Caulobacter sp. FWC2: one gene and its partner. The protein of the gene in region 1 interacts with the protein of each later gene in a pairwise test. Links are inferred from orthologs where the notes say so. Each region holds a gene or a part of one and is shown on either strand. Other genes may lie near its edges. The genes, in order: CSW62_RS00975 and CSW62_RS11100.

Region 1 (9,872 bases):
AGGATTGTGAAGAAGACATCAGTGTCTGAAGTAGAGCCATGCGATTGCATGGGTTTGACTGAAGAACGATCAAGCCTATCGAGCTATTAGTACCGGTAAGCTCCATGCGTCGCCGCACTTCCACACCCGGCCTATCAACGTGGTGGTCTTCCACGGCTCTCAGCGAGACCTTGTTTTGAGGTTAGTTTCCCGCTTAGATGCTTTCAGCGGTTATCTATTCCACACTTAGCTACCCTGCTGCACAGCTGGCGCCATGACAGGTCCACCAGAGGTGTGTCCATCCCGGTCCTCTCGTACTAGGGACAGATCCTCTCAAGTCTCGTACACCCACGGCAGATAGGGACCAAACTGTCTCACGACGTTCTGAACCCAGCTCACGTACCACTTTAATCGGCGAACAGCCGAACCCTTGGGACCTGCTCCAGCCCCAGGATGTGATGAGCCGACATCGAGGTGCCAAACTTTGCCGTCGATATGGACTCTTGGGCAAAATCAGCCTGTTATCCCTAGAGTACCTTTTATTCGTTGAGCGATGGCCCTTCCACGCAGGACCACCGGATCACTATGGCCGACTTTCGTCTCTGCTCGACTTGTCAGTCTCGCAGTCAGGCGGGCTTATGCCATTGCACTCGACGACCGATTTCCGACCGGTCTGAGCCCACCATCGCGCGCCTCCGTTACACTTTGGGAGGCGACCGCCCCAGTCAAACTGCCCGCCACGCCATGTCCCGGACCCGGATAACGGGCCGCGGTTAGACGTCAGCAACAATAAGGGTGGTATTTCAAGGATGGCTCCACCGAGACTGGCGCCCCGGTTTCATAGCCTCCCACCTATCCTACACATGTTGTTGCTAACGCCAAGGCGAAGCTGCAGTAAAGGTTCATAGGGTCTTTCCGTCTGACCGCGGGAACCCCGCATCTTCACGGGGAATTCAATTTCGCTGAGCCTGTGCTGGAGACAGTGGGGAAGTCGTTACGCCATTCGTGCAGGTCGGAACTTACCCGACAAGGAATTTCGCTACCTTAGGACCGTTATAGTTACGGCCGCCGTTTACCTGGGCTTCAATTCAGAGCTTGCACCCCTCCTTTTAACCTTCAGGCACCGGGCAGGCGTCAGACCCTATACGTCGCCTTGCGGCTTCGCAGAGCCCTGTGTTTTTGATAAACAGTCGCTACCCCCTGGCTTGTGCCACTCTCATCTGGTTGCCCAAAAGAGAGTCACGCTTATCCCGAAGTTACGCGTGCAATTTGCCGAGTTCCTTCAGCACAGTTCTCTCAAGCGCCTTGGTATACTCTACCTGCCCACCTGTGTCGGTTTCGGGTACGGTCTCCGTTGGAGTTATTTCCAGGGACCTGTTCACTGCCGGGAGCAATCCAATAAGCCCCGACAATTTACCAGATCCGTCACTTCCAACTGGTTCAGGAATATTCACCTGATTCCCATCGACTACGCCTTTCGGCCTCGCCTTAGGGGCCGACTAACCCTGCGCAGATTAGCTTTACGCAGGAACCCTTGGGCTTTCGGCGAGAGGGTCTCTCACCCTCTTTATCGCTACTCATGTCAGCATTCTCACTTCCGATACCTCCAGCAAGGCTCACGCCTCACCTTCATCGGCTTACGGAACGCTCCGCTACCGCGTGCACAGAGTGCACACCCATACCTTCGGCGACTGGCTTAAGCCCCGTTACATTTTCCGCGCAGGTTCGCTTGACCAGTGAGCTGTTACGCTTTCTTTAAATGATGGCTGCTTCTAAGCCAACATCCTGGTTGTCAAAGCAAACCCACATCGTTTCCCACTTAGCCAGTACTTGGGGGCCTTAGATGATGGTTAGGGTTGTTTCCCTTTTCACGACGGACGTTAGCACCCGCCGTGTGTCTCCCGGATAGTTCTCTTGGGTATTCGGAGTTTGATTAGAATTGGTACAGCTCGCGCCGCCCGCATCCATTCAGTGCTCTACCCCCAAGGAATACGTCCGAGGCACTACCTAAATAGTTTTCGCGGAGAACCAGCTATGTCCAGGTTTGATTGGCCTTTCACCCCTATCCACAAGTCATCCGAGAATTTTTCAACATTCACCGGTTCGGACCTCCAGTAAGTGTTACCTTACCTTCATCCTGCTCATGGATAGATCACCTGGTTTCGGGTCGTCATGCGACGTACTTATTCGCCCTATTCAGACTCGCTTTCGCTGCGCCTACACCTAACGGCTTAAGCTTGCACGGCACATGAAGTCGCTGACCCATTATACAAAAGGTACGCCGTCACCACGCTCGGTGGCTCCGACTGCTTGTAGGCTTCCGATTTCAGGATCTGTTTCACTCCCCTTGTCGGGGTGCTTTTCACCTTTCCCTCACGGTACTTGTTCGCTATCGGTCATTGAGGAGTACTTAGGCTTGGAGGGTGGTCCCCCCATGTTCAGACAGGATTTCACGTGTCCCGCCCTACTCGAGTCTGTCGCTATTTGACGCTTACGGGGCTATCACCCACTATGGCTGTGCTTCCCAGCACATTCAGCTTTATGTCACGACAGCACTGGCCTGGTCCCGGTTCGCTCGCCACTACTACGGGAGTCTCGGTTGATGTCCTTTCCTCCGGGTACTGAGATGTTTCAGTTCCCCGGGTTTGCTTAATGAACCCTATGTATTCAGGTCATTATACCTCTTCTGATCAACCAATCCTGGCCCCGCCCGAAGGCGAGACTAAGTTGGGTGACCATAAAGGTGGGTTTCCCCATTCGGAGATAGCCGGATCAAAGGGTGCTCGCGCCTCCCCGGCTCTTATCGCAGCGTGCCACGTCCTTCATCGCCTCTCAATGCCAAGGCATCCGTCAGAAGCCCTTATGCGCTTGATCGTTCTCAGCAAAACCCATGCATAATCGTCTCTTGTCACTCACGTGAGAAGAGATCGAGCATGAGCTCTACCCTTAGTCAGACAATGATGTCTTCTTAAGTCCATCCTTAAACCAGGTCCGTATCCCAGGGGTGAGCTACGGTTGGCGGAGGAACCCTGCCTTCACAATGTCATTTCGCAACTGGCTTAAGAGCCAGCGCAAACTTGATCATTCCTCGATCGCGATATCTCGACCTGTCCGATGACAGGGAGATGGTGGAGCCAGACGGATTCGAACCGACGACATCCTGCTTGCAAAGCAGGCGCTCTACCAACTGAGCTATGGCCCCTCACACTCGGTGTGAGTTGCTTGCCCAGCGGGGAACTGGTCGGTTGCGGATCCGTAGGATGGAAGAGTGGTAGGCCCGATAAGACTTGAACTTATGACCTCACGCTTATCAAGCGTGCGCTCTAACCAACTGAGCTACGGGCCCATAGGCCGCTCAGATCAGACCCTCAAATGAGGACCCGCTCCAGGGCTCGCGATCGTGTCCTGAACCTCGACGGTCCAGAACAAGTGGAAAGAGAAACGAAGACGGCGGCGATCCGCTCATTTGTGTGCGTCTAGCGCACTAATTGGAGCTTCAATAACCTCGTGAGAGGCTGGAGAAGCATCCTTAGAAAGGAGGTGATCCAGCCGCAGGTTCCCCTACGGCTACCTTGTTACGACTTCACCCCAGTCGCTGACCCTACCGTGGTCGCCTGCCTCTCTTGCGAGTTAGCGCAGCGCCTTCGGGTAAAGCCAACTCCCATGGTGTGACGGGCGGTGTGTACAAGGCCCGGGAACGTATTCACCGCGGCATGCTGATCCGCGATTACTAGCGATTCCAACTTCATGCTCTCGAGTTGCAGAGAACAATCCGAACTGAGACGACTTTTAGGGATTGGCTCCCCCTCGCGGGATTGCAGCCCTCTGTAGTCGCCATTGTAGCACGTGTGTAGCCCACCTTGTAAGGGCCATGAGGACTTGACGTCATCCCCGCCTTCCTCCGGATTAACTCCGGCAGTACGATTAGAGTGCCCAGCCAAACCTGATGGCAACTAATCGCGAGGGTTGCGCTCGTTGCGGGACTTAACCCAACATCTCACGACACGAGCTGACGACAGCCATGCAGCACCTGTGTCCCAGTCCCCGAAGGGAAAGCCAGATCTCTCTGGTGGTCCGGGCATGTCAAAAGGTGGTAAGGTTCTGCGCGTTGCTTCGAATTAAACCACATGCTCCACCGCTTGTGCGGGCCCCCGTCAATTCCTTTGAGTTTTAATCTTGCGACCGTACTCCCCAGGCGGAGTGCTTAATGCGTTAGCTGCGTCACCGACATGCATGCATGCCGACAACTAGCACTCATCGTTTACGGCGTGGACTACCAGGGTATCTAATCCTGTTTGCTCCCCACGCTTTCGAGCCTCAGCGTCAGTAACGGACCAGTATGTCGCCTTCGCCACTGGTGTTCTTCCGAATATCTACGAATTTCACCTCTACACTCGGAGTTCCACATACCTCTTCCGTACTCAAGACTGCCAGTATCAAAGGCAATTCCAAGGTTGAGCCCTGGGCTTTCACCTCTGACTAAACAGTCCGCCTACGCTCCCTTTACGCCCAGTAATTCCGAGCAACGCTAGCCCCCTTCGTATTACCGCGGCTGCTGGCACGAAGTTAGCCGGGGCTTCTTCTCCGGGTACCGTCATTATCGTCCCCGGTGAAAGAATTTTACAATCCTAAGACCTTCATCATTCACGCGGCATGGCTGCGTCAGGCTTTCGCCCATTGCGCAAGATTCCCCACTGCTGCCTCCCGTAGGAGTTTGGGCCGTGTCTCAGTCCCAATGTGGCTGATCATCCTCTCAGACCAGCTAAGGATCGTAGCCTTGGTGGGCCTTTACCCCACCAACTAGCTAATCCTACGCGGGCCGCTCTAATGGCGATAAATCTTTCCCCCGAAGGGCTTATCCGGTATTAGCTCAAGTTTCCCTGAGTTGTTCCGAACCAAAAGGCACGTTCCCACGTGTTACTCACCCGTCCGCCACTAATCCCGAAGGATCCGTTCGACTTGCATGTGTTAGGCCTGCCGCCAGCGTTCGCTCTGAGCCAGGATCAAACTCTCAGGTTGAGTTGACATTGACATCAGACTTCCAGTCCCGGGGGAAAACCCAGAACCAGGTATCTGGTTTGCATAGTATCTTGACGAGTTCCCAATCACATCGATGAATTGAAAACCGAAGTTTCCAGTCCATGATATTCATGGTGTCTTCAAGAGACCGCATTTGTCAGCGTCGAAGATGAACCTTTCAGTCCATCGCCAGAGCGCCGCCGCCTGCGTTTCTCTTTCCAAATCAACAATGTCAAAGACCCGAACCGCCGGAGCGGCCCCACCGTTTAGCGCCCGGTGTCGGCGGAGGCGGCTATCTAGCGAACCTCGAATTCCGTGTCAAATCGTTTTTTTCAAAACTTTCCGACCTCACCGCCAACCAACCCGGAGGTCTTCGGCAGAGCCGGCAGCTTCTAAAGAAACCACCGAAACCAGTCAAGCTATTTCTCGAAGAAAACTTCGAAGCTATCCCGGCCGAAATACTCAAAAGCCCCGAAGAACTCTCTAGCATTTCTTGGAGGGCGGCTTCTAACGAAGCTGCCCAAGTCAGTCAAGCGATAATTTCGAAGAAACTTCGAAACAATTACTTGTCTAACCTTGCATCGCGCCGCTGACTTCTTGCGAAGTCTTGGCGGCGATGCGTCGGAGCGGCGCTTCTAAGGAGGCGACATTCCGAAGTCAACCAGCTCTTTTCGGCTTTTTCGAATACCGGAAACCGGGAAGCGAAAAGACAAAAGAAGGATCCTCAGGGCCACCGTGGCCGCCCTTGCGGATCCGTCATCGAGTCGATTGGAGCGCGGTTTTTAGCGAAGCGTCTGAACCGATGCAACTCCCTTTCGGGAGCCGCGTCGTCCGGTCGCGATGCCGTTCCGAGCGAGGCGTTGATCTAGTCCCCACCCAGACGACTGGCAACCCCCTCGCGACAATATAACGGCGCTCTTTTGACGCCGTGATTAATGCCGCCCTCTGGGGCCCGCCGGGACGGGCTCCAGGCCTCTATCCTAGTGCTGGCTTTCCGGCAGGCGCACGACCAGGCCGTCCAGCGCATCGCTCACCTTGATCTGGCAGGACAGGCGGCTGTTGGGCTCGACGTTCTCGGCGAAGTCCAGCATCGACTCTTCCATGGCGGACTTGTCGCCGGTCTTATCGAGCCAGACCGGATCGACATAGACGTGGCAGGTGGCGCAGGCGCATGCGCCGCCACAGTCGGCGTCGATGCCCGGCACGTTGTTCTTCACGGCGCCTTCCATGACGGTCAGTCCCGACTTCACGTCGAGCGCATGTTCCGTGCCGTCGTGTTCAATATAGGTGATCTTGGCCATCTGTTTCCCGTTACCCCTGGAAGGCTCTCTATAGGGCGACCTTAGGCCGCCACCTCTTTCATGGACACCGACGGATCGGCGAGCTTGTCGGCGTCGACCGGCGTGCGTTTGGCGATCAGCTGCTTGCCGGCCATGAACTCTGGCGGAGCATTGACCGCCTCGACGGCCTGCAGAAGGTCGCCCTTCAAATGGAAGACCGCGAACTTGGCGGCGGCAACGTCGCCGCGCACGATCTGGCGGTCGGCCTCGAACGGCAAGCCGGCGATCTGCAGCTTCAGATCATACTGGTCGGACCAGAACCATGGGACTTCAGGCGCGGGACCCGGACGTCCGAGAATCGCCGAGGCGGCCTGCTTGGCCTGCTCCAGCGCGTTGGGAACACTCTCCAGGCGGAATTGCCGCTCATAAAGAGGGAGCGGGCGGTGGGTGACGTCGCCGATCGCGAAGATCGACGGATCCTCGGTACGCGCTTCCAGGTCGACAACCACGCCATTGGCGGTCGCCAGGCCCGCATCCTTGGCCAGTTCGTCATTCGGGACCGCGCCGACGCCGACCAGGGCGACGTCGCAGGAGACCACGCGACCATCGGAGAACTTCACGCCGGTGACGTGGCCATTCTCGCCCTCGAAGCCGGCGACGCCGGCGTTCAGCTCGAACACTACCCCATGCTTGCCGTGATAATCCTGGAAGAACAGCGATAGGGTTTCGCAGGCGACGCGAGCCAGCACCCGGCTTTCACGCTCGATGACCATGGCGTGGCCGCCGAGCGCCCGGGCCGAGGCCGCAGCCTCAAGGCCGACATAGCCGCCGCCGATCACGGCCAGGCGCTTGTCCGGGCCCAGGGCGTGCTTGAGCCGCTCAGCGTCGGCCGCCGTGCGGAGGGACAGCACGCCGGCCAGATCGGCGCCCGGAACCGGCAGCGCCCGGGCGCGAGCGCCGGTCGCCAGAATGAGGAAGTCGTAGGCGATGGCCTCGCCCGAGGCGAGGGTGACCGTCTTTTCCGCACGGTTGATCCGCTCGGCCACGCCTTCGAGGCGCAGGGAGACATTGTTGTCAGCGTACCAGTCGGCGGGTTTCAGCGAGAGCGAGTCGGCGTCGGCCTCGCCTTTCAGCCAGGCTTTCGAAAGCGGCGGGCGCTGATAGGGCAGCAGCGGCTCGTCCCCGATCAGCACAATGCGGCCCTGGTGACCGTACTGACGCAGGAACGCCGCGGCCGAGCCGCCGGCATGACCGGCGCCGACGATGACGACGCACGCGTTCTGATTGGCTTCAGCGCTCAACGACGCCCTCCCTTTCGTCAAAAATGACGCCGGCGTCACCTATTGGCAAGCGCCATGATAGAGGCGGATACAGAGCGCGTCAGAGAAAGTGTCTGCGGTTTCGCGCCCGGACGCGCTCCCCTTACAAAAAGAGCCTGCTAAGGCAGGCTCTATGGGCGGCCCGTTTCCGAAGCCGCCCCGCGTTTGCCGAGTTGGAGATCCCGTCAGACGACGCGCTCGACCATCATCTTCTTGATCTCGGCGATGGCCTTGGCCGGGTTCAGACCCTTGGGGCAGACCTGGGCGCAGTTCATGATCGTGTGGCAGCGATAGAGCTTGAAGGGGTCTTCAAGCTGGTCGAGGCGGTCGCCGGTCGCTTCGTCGCGGCTGTCGATCAGCCAGCGATAGGCATGCAGCAGGGCCGCCGGGCCCAGATACTTGTCGCCGTTCCACCAGTAGCTGGGGCACGAGGTCGAGCAGCAGGCGCAGAGGATGCACTCGTAGAGGCCGTCGAGCTTCTCGCGGTCTTCCGGCGACTGCTTCCACTCCGTCTGCGGCTCGGGCGTGTCGGTGTGCAGCCAGGGCTCGACCGAAGCATACTGAGCATAGAACAGCGTCAGGTCGGGGATCAGGTCCTTGACCACCGGCATGTGCGGCAGCGGGCTGATCTGCACGGCCTTGCCCGGCACCTCGGCCCAGCCGTGGGTGCAGGCCAGGGTGTTGCGGCCGCCGATGTTCATCGAGCACGAGCCGCAGACGCCTTCCCGGCACGACCGGCGGAAGGCCAGGGTCGGGTCGATGGTGTTCTTGATATAGAGCAGGGCGTCCAGAACCATCGGGCCGACGGTATCGACGTCGACGTCGTAGGTGTCCCAACGCGGATTGCCGCCCGCTTCCGGATCGTAGCGGTAGATCTTGAAGGTCTTGACCTTCTTGGCGCCGGCCGGTGCGGGCCAGTGCTTGCCCGACTTGACCTGCGAGTTCTTGGGGAGTGCGAGTTCGACCATCGTACCCTCAGTAGACCCGTTGTTTCGGCGGGATGTAGGCGATGTCGTCCGACATCGTGTAGCTGTGCACCGGACGGTAATCGATCTTCACCTTACCGGTCTCGACATCGAGCCAGGCCAGGGTGTGCTTCATCCATTCGGCGTCGTCGCGGCTCGAGAAATCTTCGCGGGCGTGGGCGCCGCGGCTTTCGGTGCGGTTGACCGCGCCGGCCACGGTCACGACCGCCTGGCCGATCAGGTTGTCGAATTCCAGGGTCTCCATCAGGTCGGTGTTCCACACCAGACCGCGATCGCTGACCTTGATGTCCTTGGCCTTGTCCCAGACCGTCGCCAGGCGTTGAGCGCCGCCGACCAGGGTTTCGCCCGTGCGGAACACCGCCGCGTCTTCCTGCATGGCCTTCTGCATCTCGAGACGCAGTTCGGCCGTGCCGGTCGAGCCCGAGGCGTTGCGGAAGCGGTCGAAGCGGGCCAGGTGGCCGTCGGTCCAGGCGTCCTTCAGTTCCGGCTGCTTGGCGCCGGGGGTCAGGACCTCGGCGCAGCGCAGGGCCGCGGCGCGGCCGAACACCACAAGGTCGATCAGCGAGTTGGAGCCCAGGCGGTTGGCGCCGTGCACCGACACGCAGGCGGCCTCGCCCACGGCCATCAGGCCCGGGATCACCTGATCGGGGTTTTCGCCCGACTTGGTGACGACTTCGCCGTGATAGTTCGTCGGGATGCCGCCCATGTTGTAGTGGACGGTCGGCAGCACGGGGATCGGGGCCTTGGTCACGTCGACACCGGCGAAGACCTTGGCGGTCTCGGAGATGCCGGGCAGGCGCTCGTGCAGGATCTTCGGATCCAGGTGATCCAGGTGCAGGAAGATGTGGTCCTTGTTCGGGCCCACGCCGCGACCTTCGCGGATTTCGATGGTCATCGCACGGCTGACCATGTCGCGAGGCGCGAGATCCTTCACCGACGGGGCGTAGCGCTCCATGAAGCGCTCGCCTTCCGAGTTGGTCAGGTAGCCGCCTTCGCCGCGCGCGCCCTCGGTGATCAGGCAGCCGGCGCCGTAGATGCCGGTCGGGTGGAACTGCACGAACTCCATGTCCTGCAGCGGCAGGCCGGCGCGCAGCGCCATGGCGTTGCCGTCGCCGGTGCAGGTGTGAGCCGAGGTGGCCGAGAAGTAGGCGCGGCCGTAACCGCCCGTGGCCAGGATCACCGTCTGGGCCTGGAAGCGGTGCAGGGTGCCGTCGTCGAGCTTCCACGCCGTCACGCCGCGGCAGACGCCGTCGTCCATGATCAGGTCGAGAGCGAAGTACTCGATGAAG
Region 2 (9,866 bases), 2.1 Mb from region 1 along the record:
TTTGGCGACGTTCTCGCGCGCGAACTTCAACGGGCCGATCGAGCCGGCGACATCGGTCAAGGCCGTGGCCTCGGGCGAGCGCGAGCCGAAATCCTCGTTCACCGCCTTGCCGATCTGCGCCTGGTGGCCGACCAGCAGGTCGATCGAACGGTTCAGCCAGTCGATGCGCTTCTCGAGACTGGGCGCGCCATCGCGCAGATGCGCGGCCTTCTGACGCTGCAGGACGTCGGTCATCGCGGCCTTATGGGCGTCGAACGACAGATTGACCGGTGCGTTCATGATGTTCGCCTCCCCTACCCTGGCCCGGCCACAGTGGCGCGGTGCTCATCTTATCGATGATAACCATGACGCCTGGTCGTTTCCTGCGCAAGAGAACGTCGTTCTTAACGCCTCGTAAGAACTCTCCGCCCTAGTGTGGCGCTCCAAGCGTCGGCGTTTCCGCGAGGGGAACCGCTGAACGGGGGAAGAAGAGATGTCGGACGTCGAAACCACGCTGCGCGGTCCCGAGGCGTACAAGATCGCCGGGCGTGCTCTGGAGCTCATGGAGCGCCACCAGGTTTGGCCGACCGCGCTGAACTTCGAGCTGTGGACCCACTATGTGGCCGATCCCGACGGCGCCCTGGCCCGTGAACTGACCCGCCTGATCTCGCTGGGCGAGCCGATGACCGAACTGGTCAGCGAAGAACTGGCCGCCACCTACCTGCCCAAGGCGCGCCTGAACGAACAGATCCGCGACGCCGGCGACCTTCTGTCGAAGGAACTGGAAGCGGTCTCCAAAGCCATCCACAACGCCCAGAAGTCCAACGCCGCCTTCGGCAAGGAACTGGCCGGCGCCAGCAAGAACCTGGACAAGACAACCGACGTCGACGCCATCAAGACCTTGGTCGGCGGCCTGGCCGAGGCGACCCGCCGCGTGCACAAGGAAAACCAGTCGCTGGAAACGCGTCTGGCCGACTCCACCGCCGAGGTCGAGCGCCTGCGCGAGCACCTGGAACAGGTTCGCCGCGACGCCACCACCGACGGCCTGACCAACCTCGCCAATCGCAAGGCCTTCGACGAAGAGCTGGAGCGCGCCTGCGCCGAGGCCGACGAGCAGAACGCCAGCATCTGTCTGGCCGTGCTCGACATCGACCATTTCAAGGGCTTCAACGACACCTGGGGCCACCAGACCGGCGACCAGGTCATCCGTTACGTCGCTTCCGTGATCGGCCGCGTCGCCGCCCCGCCGCGGTTCGCCGCCCGCTACGGCGGCGAGGAATTCGCCATGATCTTCCCGCGCGAGTCGGCCGCGACCGTCGCCACCACCCTGGAAGAGATCCGCGTCGAGGTCTCCTCGCGCATGCTCAAGCGGCGCTCGACCAACGAGGACCTGGGCGCGATCACCATCTCGTCGGGCTTCGCCGAGCGTAAGGCGAACGAGAGCGGTCACTCGCTCATGGAACGCGCTGATGTGGCGCTCTACGCCTCCAAGCGTGGCGGCCGCAACCGCGTCACCGCGGCGGAATCCATGCCGGCCTCGGCCAACGCGGCCTAGCCTCTTCAGCAGAAGACCTACCTTAGGCGCCGCCGGTCTCACGATTGGCGGCGTTCTCATGTGAAGATTCCGATTTCTTTGGAAAATTCCGCTGGCCTTCCCAAGGGGCAAAGGCGCCTAGACTTCTGAAAAGACCAAGGGAGGACCGCGCCGTGGACTATCAGAAGATCCGTGTCTCGACTGAAGACGGCATCGCGACCGTCACCCTCGCCGATCCCACCACGCTGAACGCCGCCAGCCTGGAGGTCGCCCGCGAGTTGACCCACGCCTTCGCTTCAATCGCAGCCGGCAAGGTCGAGGCCCGCGCGGTGATCCTGACCGGTGAAGGTCGCGGCTTCTGCTCGGGGGCCAACCTGTCGGGCGGCGGCGCGGCCGGGCGTGAACTGGACGTCGACGGCAAGCCCGACGCCGGCTCGGCGCTGGAAAGCACCTACAACCCGCTGATGACCCTGCTGAAGGACTTTCCGCTGCCGATCGTCACGGCGGTGAACGGCCCTGCGGCCGGCGTCGGCTGCTCCATCGCCCTGATGGGCGACATCATCGTGGCGTCCGAGAGCGCCTATTTCCTGCAGGCCTTCCGCCGAATTGGCCTGGTCCCCGACGGCGGTTCGACCTACCTGCTGCCGCGCCTGATCGGCAAGGCGCGGGCCATGGAGATGATGCTGCTGGGCGACAAGATCCCGGCGGCCACCGCCCTGCAATGGGGCCTGGTCAATCGCTGCGTCCCGGACGCCGAGCTGATCCCGACCGCCCGCGCCCTGGCCCAGGAACTGGCCCGAGGCCCGGCGGCGCTGGGCGCGATCCGCAAGCTGGTCTGGGACAGCCTCGACAGCGACTGGACCGGCCAGCTTCACGCCGAGCGCAAGGCCCAGAAGTTCGCCGGCAAGACCGAAGACTTCCTCGAAGGCGTCGCCGCTTTCCTCCAGAAACGCGCGGCGTCGTTCAAGGGGCGGTAGCGGCGGCCTGTAGCTGGCGCAGGATCTCAACGGCGTCGTCAGCGCGACCCGCCGGCACGAAGACATGGTCGTGGTTCAGCGCCGCGACCATGTTGCAGGCGATCCCGGCCTCGGCCAGGGCCGTCGCCACGGCGGCGGTCAGGCCGACGCCGTCGAGGGCCGAGTAGACGTTCAGGGTGATCAGAGCCATCGGCGCCTCAACCGGAAAGCCAGCGGCTTGCGCCGCTTCGCGCTCCAGGATCAGGCTGACGCCATCGGCTTCGCGGAACATGGCCAGCGGCGCCAGCCCCGCCCAGTCGCGGTCGCCGGCGGCGCAGAAGACGTAGGCGCCGGGCTTCAGGTCCGGCGTCATGCCAGCGACCATTTCCCGAGCGCCGCGAATGACTTGGCTCATTCTCCGGACGTCGCGAGATAGGGCTTGTAGCTCTTCTCCTCGACGATCTCCGAGCCGGCGGCTTCGTTGATGGCGCGCTTGATGGCGGCGCGCTTGTCGTTGTCGATATAGACGCGGCGGGCCAGGGCGACGAAGTCCGGGCCGAAGTCCTGGCGGCGTTCGCAGTCGCGCTTGCCGTCCTCGATGTCCCACAGGGCGGCGTTGACGGTGGTCAGTTCGTCGGTGAGGCGGGCGATGTCGGCGGTGTTGGGCAGATGCTCGGCCGCGGTAGCCTCCAGCAGGGCCAGCTCCTTGCGGACATTGGCTTCCTTGGCCGGATCGCCGATGCGCTGGGCCTTGACCCGCAGGATGGTGATCTTGTCGACCAGTTCGCCCGCCGAGATCGGCGCGAGGATGGACATTCAGGCGGCTCCCGTGACCAGACGTTCGAGCGCCGCCCAGGCCGCGTCGACCGGCAGGGCGCCCATGCCGCTTCCGTAGTCTTCCGCGACCAGCATCTCAAGCCGCCGGGCGGCGGGGCGGAACTTCACCGACTTGCGGCGGTCCTGTTGCAGAGACAGCAGCGGCGCGCCCCCGGCGGCCAGCATGTGGCCCGGGCCGGCGTCGTTGGCGACTCCGGCCGCCAGCCGTCTGGCCAAGGCGATGACCAGCAGCGGCCCCTTCACGGCCGTGTAGCCGTCCATGCGGTTGCGCTCGGGCTGGAGCGCTTGCGGGACCTCCCGCGCGGCCACGGCGGCGTCCTCGGCCTCGTCGGGGCCGAACAGGAATACCGGCGTCCAGCCCTTGGCGACGATCCGTCGCGCCAGCTCGAAATAGTTCTCTAGCGGCCAGCGTTTGTCCTGACCGCCCGCTCCGGGCGCTAGGCCGACATAGGTCGGGCCGGTCGGCAGCAGGGTCTCAGCGGCGTTCAAAGCGTCGGGATGGTTGAGCGCCAGAGGCGTCGGCGCGCCCTGCCCGTCAGTGGCCAGAGCCAGCAGTCGCGCCAGGCGGTCAGTGACGGCCATCGGCCAGTCCTTGTCGCGCGCATGACGGGCGGCCGAGATGAAGCGACCACTCGCGCCGCGCCGGGCGACGCCGCTGCGACGCAGATTCTCCTGGGTGTCGATGACGAGGTCGAACGCGCGACCGTCGAACGGCTTGCTCCACGGCAGGCTATCGAGGGGCCGCGCGCCGTTGCGCCCGTCCAGGATCACCTCGTCGACATAGCCGGCCACCACGGCCTTCAGCGGGCCGGCATAGACCGTCTCGCCCTTGGCCGCGCACCAGCTGATGCGAGCCTCAGGAAAGGCCGCGCGCAGGCCGGCTATAAAGGGCAGCTTGATCAGGCCATCGCCGATCACCTCGCCCATCGAATAGATCAGAACCGTCTGGACCATGGCCGTGTGTGGACCGCGCCGAGCGTCTTGGTCAACGCCAACCCCGCGCTGTATTCTGCCCCGAACTGCCGCTAGGCTGCGCGTCCCGAGGATAAAGACGGACCTGATGCGCAGCGCCTTGTTCAACGCCTATTACTGGGTCCTGTCGATCTTCTATGGCCTGTCGGCGGCCTTCGCCGCCCTGGCGCCGGGTCGCGACGCCGTGACCTTCACGCTGAGGCTCTATAGCCGCCGGATGCTGTGGGCGCTGGACGTGCTGGGCGGGGTGAAGGTTGAGCTGAAAGGCCAGGAAAACCTGCCAAAGGGCCCTTGCATCATCGCCGCCAAGCACCACAGCTGGGGCGACGGCTTCGTGATGTTCGCCCATGTCGACAATCTCAGCTTCGTCACCGGCGACCACCTGGAGAAGTTCCCGCTGGTCGGGGCGATCCTGAAGAAGTTCGGGGCCATTGTCGTCGACAGTTGCGGCGGTCCCGAGGCGCGCAAGGCTCTGTCGGAAAGCGCCGCCCAGGTCGCGGCCGAGGGCCGGCGGATCCTGATCTATCCCGAAGGACACCTGGCCGCGCCGGGCGAGCGGTTCCGCTATCGCACCGGCGTCTACTACATGAGCAAGGACTTTAACCTGCCGGTCGTGCCGGTAGCCACCAATCTCGGCTGCTTCTGGAAGCAGCAGGAGAAGGCCAAGACGCCCGGAGTCGCCACCGTCGAGTTCCTGTCACCCCTGCCCCAGGGCCTGGAGAAGGACGACTTCATGCAGCGCATGGAGGCGGCGATCGAAGGCCGCACGAATGAACTGATCGCAAAGGCGCGCGGAGAACCGGTGAAGCCCTCGGTGCTGGTGGAGTGGGATGGCCGGAAGAACGTGGCCGCGACGCCGAAGACAGCGGAAGCCTCGGCCTAAACCTCGACCGGACACTCCGCCGGGATAGCCACGAACGTGCCCTCGGCGCGCCGCTTGGCGAAGTGGGTCTGGGCGCATGTCGAGGAGCACAGCAGGCCGGTGTCAGACCAGTAGAGCGGCGCCTCGTCCTCGTGCTTGAAGCGCGGCGCGCCCCAGGCCAGGCCGCATTCGACGCAGGACGGCGTGCGCGCCAGCATCAGTGCTCGCTCGCCTCGGGAGCCTCGGCCGCCGGCTGGATCGTCACGCTCTCACCGCAGCCGCAGGCGTCGGTCTCGTTCGGATTGTGGAACACGAACTTCGACGACAACTTGGTGATCTCGTAGTCGATCTCGGTCCCGATCAGGAACAGTACGGCCTTGGGCTCGATCAGGATGGTGACATCCTTGTCCTCGACCACCTCGTCCATCGGGCCGCGTTCGGCGGCGTATTCGAAGACATATTCCGAACCCGCGCAGCCGCCATTCTTCACGCCGACGCGGAGGCCCGCATAGGGCTTGTCGGCGCGGGCCATGATCTCCTTGACGCGCGCGGCCGCGGCGTCGGTCAGGGTGACGACCTTGGGGCGCGGGCGGCGGGGGCGTGCGGTGATCGCGGTTTCCATGGGCTTTGAACCGATCAGAACATGTTCAGTTGCAGCTTGGCCTCGTCGCTCATCCGCGAGGAATCCCACGGCGGCTCGAAGACCAGCTCGACATTGCACGACTTCAGGCCGGGGATTTCCATCACCGCGTCGCGGACCCAGCCCGGCATTTCCCCGGCCACCGGGCAGCCCGGGGCGGTCAGGGTCATGTCGATGGCCACGTCCTTGTCGTCGCTGACATCGACCTTGTAGATCAGGCCCAGCTCATAGATGTCGACCGGGATTTCCGGGTCGTACACGGTCTTCAGCTTCTCGATCAGCTGATCGGTCAGCCGGTTAAGCTCGTCCTTGGACAGGGAGGTCATGGGCTCGGAGGAAGCGGCGGCGTCGGTCATCGGCGGCTCAACTGAAGAAACTGCGGGCCTTGGCCAGCGCGTCCACGAACGCGTCGGCTTCGGCTTCCGTATTATATAGGGCGAAGGAGGCGCGCGCGCTCGATGTGACGCCGAAACGGCGCATCAAGGGCTCTGCGCAATGGGTCCCGGCGCGGACGGCGACGCCGTAGCGGTCCAGCACCTGGGCGATGTCATGGGCGTGGGCGCCCTCGACCGTGAACGACAGCACCGCGCCCTTGCCGGGCGCCTCGCCCAGGATCCGCACGCCATTGACGCCGCGCAGGCGTTCGGCGACGCGCTCGTAGAGGGCATGCTCGTGAGCGAAGGCTGCGTCGCGATCGAGGCCATTCAGCCACTCGATCGCCGCGCCCAGGCCGACGGCCTCCAGGATCGCGGGAGTGCCGGCCTCGAAGCGATGCGGCGGATCAGCGTAGGTGATGCGGTCCATCGAGACCGAACCGATCATCTCGCCGCCGCCCTGATAAGGCGGCAGAGCGGCCAGGCGCTCGGCCTTGCCGTAGAGCACGCCGATGCCGGTCGGACCGTACAGCTTGTGACCGGAGAAAACGTAGAAATCGACGTCCAGGGCCTTCACGTCAACTTTGGTGTGAACCACGCCCTGGCAGCCGTCCAGCAGCACCGGCGCGCCGGCGGCGTGGGCCAGGCGGACGATCTCAGGCACGTCGTTGACCGTGCCCAGCACGTTCGACATGTGCGTAACCGCGACCATCTTGGTCTTCTCGGACAGCAGGCCCTTGAAGGCCTCCACGTCGAGCCGGCCGTCATCCAGCACCGGGATGAACTTCAAAACCACGCCCTTGCGCTCGCGCAGGAAGTGCCACGGCACGATGTTGGCGTGGTGCTCCATCTCCGAGAGCACGATCTCGTCGCCGGCGTTTAGCGACAGGCCGAACGAACTGGCGACCAGGTTCACCGCTTCCGTGGCGCTCTTGGTCCAGACGACTTCGGTCGGCTCGGCATTGATGAAACGCGCGACAGTTTCGCGCGCCTTTTCATAGGCTTCCGTCGTTTCGTTCGCGAGCGTGTGCAGGCCGCGGTGGACGTTGGCGTAAGAGGTGCGAGCCAGGCCCATCATGGCGTCCAGCACCGCGTCTGGCTTCTGGGCGCTGGCGGCGGTGTCGAGATAGATCAGCGGCTTGCCGTGGACCTGGCGGGCCAGGATCGGAAACTGGGCGCGGATCGCCTCGACATCGAACGGAGCGTCAAAGGCCACTATTCCGGGCTCCCCAGCTTGCGGGCGACCCAGGCGGCGGCGATCTCACGCGCGCCCTCGTGCTCGATCCGCTCGACCACCTCGCCGACGAAGGCCACGGTCAGCATGGCCTTGGCCTCGAGCTCCGGGATGCCGCGCTGGCGGGCGTAGAAGATTGCTTCCTCGTCCAGAGCGCCAATCGTGTTGCCGTGGGCGCAGGAGACGTCGTCGGCGAAGATCAGCAGTTCCGGCTTGGCGTCGATCTCGGCCTTGTCCGACAGGATCAGGGCGTGATGGCCCATGCGCGCGTCGGTCTGGTCGGCGCCGGGCGAGACCACGATGCGGCCCTGGAAGACGCCCCGCGCCTGGTCATTGACCATGCCCTTGGTCAGCTGGCTGGTAATCCCGTCGACACCGGCGTGGGTGACGACCGTGGTCTGGTCGGCGTGGCGCTGGCCGTCCAGCAGATAGACGCCGTCCAGGCGGACCTGGGCGTGTGCGCCCGGATGGTTGACCCGCGTCTCGATACGCTGGCGACGCGCGCCCGAGGTCAGCACAGTCTGGGCGTAGGCCGCGCCGGGGGCCAGGTCGACCTCGGCGGTGACGACGTTGACGGCTTGCGCGTCATCATCGACCAGCACGATACGCTCCAGCGCGGCGCCGTCTTCCACCGTGATGTCCAGGCGGAAGTCGGCCAGGTAACCGCCCTCGCCCACATGGCTTTCGAGCAGCACGCCGCTCACGCCCGCCGGCACGCGGACCTTCAGCGCGGTCACGAGACCGATCTGGTCGCCGGCCGATCGCACGTTCAGCGCCACGACAGGATCGTGCACGTCGAACACCAGCGCGCCGCCGCCCAGGCCATCGACATAGCCGTTGGCGACCGAAACCGTCCGGCTGGCCGAGAACGCCACGCCGTCGCGGAACGGGCCTTCGACGCCGGTCCCGGCGTGCTGGTAGACCTTCGGCAGCGTCCGGATCAGGCCGCGCAGGTCCGTCCAGCGCCAGTCCTCGTCGCGCCGCGAGGGCAGCTCGGTGACGTCGCCGGTCTTTAGGGCGGAGGCGAGGCTCATGCGGCGGCCACGTACTTGTCGTAGCCCTCGGCTTCCAGCTGCAGCGCCAGTTCCGGACCGCCCGAGGCGACGATGCGGCCGGCGGCCAGCACGTGGACCTTGTCGGGTTTGATGTAGTCCAGCAGGCGCTGATAGTGGGTGATGACCAGCATGCCGCGCTCGGGCGAACGCAGGGCGTTGACGCCTTCGGAGACGATCTTCAGGGCGTCGATGTCCAGACCGCTGTCGGTCTCGTCCAGGATCAGGAACTTCGGCGAAAGCATCGACATCTGGAAGATTTCCATCCGCTTCTTCTCGCCGCCGGAGAAGCCGACGTTCAGGCCGCGCTTGAGCATCTCGAAGTCGATCTTCAGCGCCGCCGCCTTCTCCTTGGCCAGCTTTAGGAAAGCCGGCGCGGCGACCTCGTCCTCGCCCCGCGCGCGGCGCTGGGCATTGAGGGCGGTGCGGATGAAGGTCAGGGCCGGAACGCCCGGGATTTCAAGCGGATACTGGAACGACAGGAACAGGCCCTTGGCCGCCCGCTCGTTGGGCTCCAGGGCGAGCAGATCGTCGCCATTCAGGCTCGCCGAACCCTCGGTGACCTCGTAGCCGCCACGGCCCGACAGCACGTAGGACAGGGTCGACTTGCCGGCCCCGTTCGGCCCCATGATCGCATGGACCTCGCCGGCGGGGACGTCGAGCGTGACGCCCTTCAGGATCGGCTTGTCCTCGACGCGGGCATGAAGGTTCTGGATCTTAAGCATGGGTCTCGTCGATTTTTCTGTATTCCGCGTCACCACCCGCGAAGGTTCCGGCGACGGCGATCTGGCCCTGGATGGCGGCGTTTAGAAGCGAAAGATCCTCGGTCGGGATCCAGTATTCCTCGTGTCCCGGCGTGCCCACGACCTTGTTCTGGTAGTTGCTCAGGAACGCGGTCGTGAGGTTGAACCGCACGACGTAGCCGCGCCGGTAAGTGCTGTGCGCCGCGTTCCAGGTCCGGGCCTGCACGGCGGCGTATTCTTCGCTGGCGACGGGATAAAAGATCGGCCGCTCGGGGTCGTGCTCTGGAAACGCCTTCCAGCCCGACGCCCGGATGGACTGCAGTTCTTCCATGCCGACCGGCTGGTAAAGCGTGACGTGGCTCACCCCACGCTCCCTTCCAGGCTGATCGCCACAAGCTTCTGGGCTTCGACGGCGAATTCCATGGGCAGTTGCTGCAGCACGTCCTTGACGAAGCCGTTGACCAGCAGGGCGACGGCCTCTTCCTGGGATAGCCCCCGCTGCTGGCAGTAGAACAGTTGGTCGTCCGACAGGCGCGTGGTGGTGGCCTCGTGCTCAAACACCGATTGGCCGTTGCGGGCCTCGATATAGGGCACGGTGTGGGCCGCGCAGTCCTTGCCGATCAGCAGGCTGTCGCACTGGGTGAAGTTGCGCGCGCCCTTGGCCTTGGGGTGGGCCGAGACCA

Evidence for each region.
Region 2: the proteins of CSW62_RS00975 (region 1) and CSW62_RS11100 interact in binary tests that used the Escherichia coli proteins (3 or more experiments, as listed by UniProt). The link is inferred for Caulobacter sp. FWC2 from one-to-one orthologs.

What each region holds. Positions count from the first base shown.
Region 1 is NZ_PEBF01000001.1:193,363-203,234, reverse strand. What follows is about bases 4,640-7,535. They hold CSW62_RS00975 (2Fe-2S iron-sulfur cluster-binding protein), read right to left. Parts: upstream 6,300-7,535; coding sequence 5,979-6,299; downstream 4,640-5,978. Other genes in these bases: CSW62_RS00970 (NAD(P)/FAD-dependent oxidoreductase), read right to left, coding at 6,341-7,535. Also shown: more of CSW62_RS00970, read right to left, coding at 7,536-7,579; CSW62_RS00965 (succinate dehydrogenase iron-sulfur subunit), read right to left, coding at 7,783-8,565; sdhA (succinate dehydrogenase flavoprotein subunit), read right to left, coding at 8,573-9,872. UniProt on the Escherichia coli protein: Ferredoxin are iron-sulfur proteins that transfer electrons in a wide variety of metabolic reactions. Although the function of this ferredoxin is unknown it is probable that it has a role as a cellular electron transfer protein.
Region 2 is NZ_PEBF01000001.1:2,310,601-2,320,466, reverse strand. The notes cover bases 4,061-6,950. They hold CSW62_RS11100 (iron-sulfur cluster assembly accessory protein), read right to left. Parts: upstream 5,763-6,950; coding sequence 5,358-5,762; downstream 4,061-5,357. Other genes in these bases: CSW62_RS11090 (aminotransferase class V-fold PLP-dependent enzyme), read right to left, coding at 6,144-6,950; CSW62_RS11095 (SUF system Fe-S cluster assembly protein), read right to left, coding at 5,777-6,136; CSW62_RS11105 (hypothetical protein), read right to left, coding at 5,158-5,358; CSW62_RS11110 (1-acyl-sn-glycerol-3-phosphate acyltransferase), read left to right, coding at 4,367-5,161; CSW62_RS11115 (glycosyltransferase family 9 protein), read right to left, coding at 4,061-4,260. Also shown: CSW62_RS11140 (coniferyl aldehyde dehydrogenase), read right to left, coding at 1-279; CSW62_RS11135 (GGDEF domain-containing protein), read left to right, coding at 473-1,534; CSW62_RS11130 (enoyl-CoA hydratase/isomerase), read left to right, coding at 1,687-2,490; CSW62_RS11125 (ACT domain-containing protein), read right to left, coding at 2,477-2,884; CSW62_RS11120 (DUF6165 family protein), read right to left, coding at 2,881-3,285; more of CSW62_RS11115, read right to left, coding at 3,286-4,060; more of CSW62_RS11090, read right to left, coding at 6,951-7,370; Fe-S cluster assembly protein SufD, read right to left, coding at 7,370-8,422; Fe-S cluster assembly ATPase SufC, read right to left, coding at 8,419-9,165; CSW62_RS11075 (hypothetical protein), read right to left, coding at 9,158-9,547; Fe-S cluster assembly protein SufB, read right to left, coding at 9,544-9,866. UniProt on the Escherichia coli protein: Is able to transfer iron-sulfur clusters to apo-ferredoxin. Multiple cycles of [2Fe2S] cluster formation and transfer are observed, suggesting that IscA acts catalytically.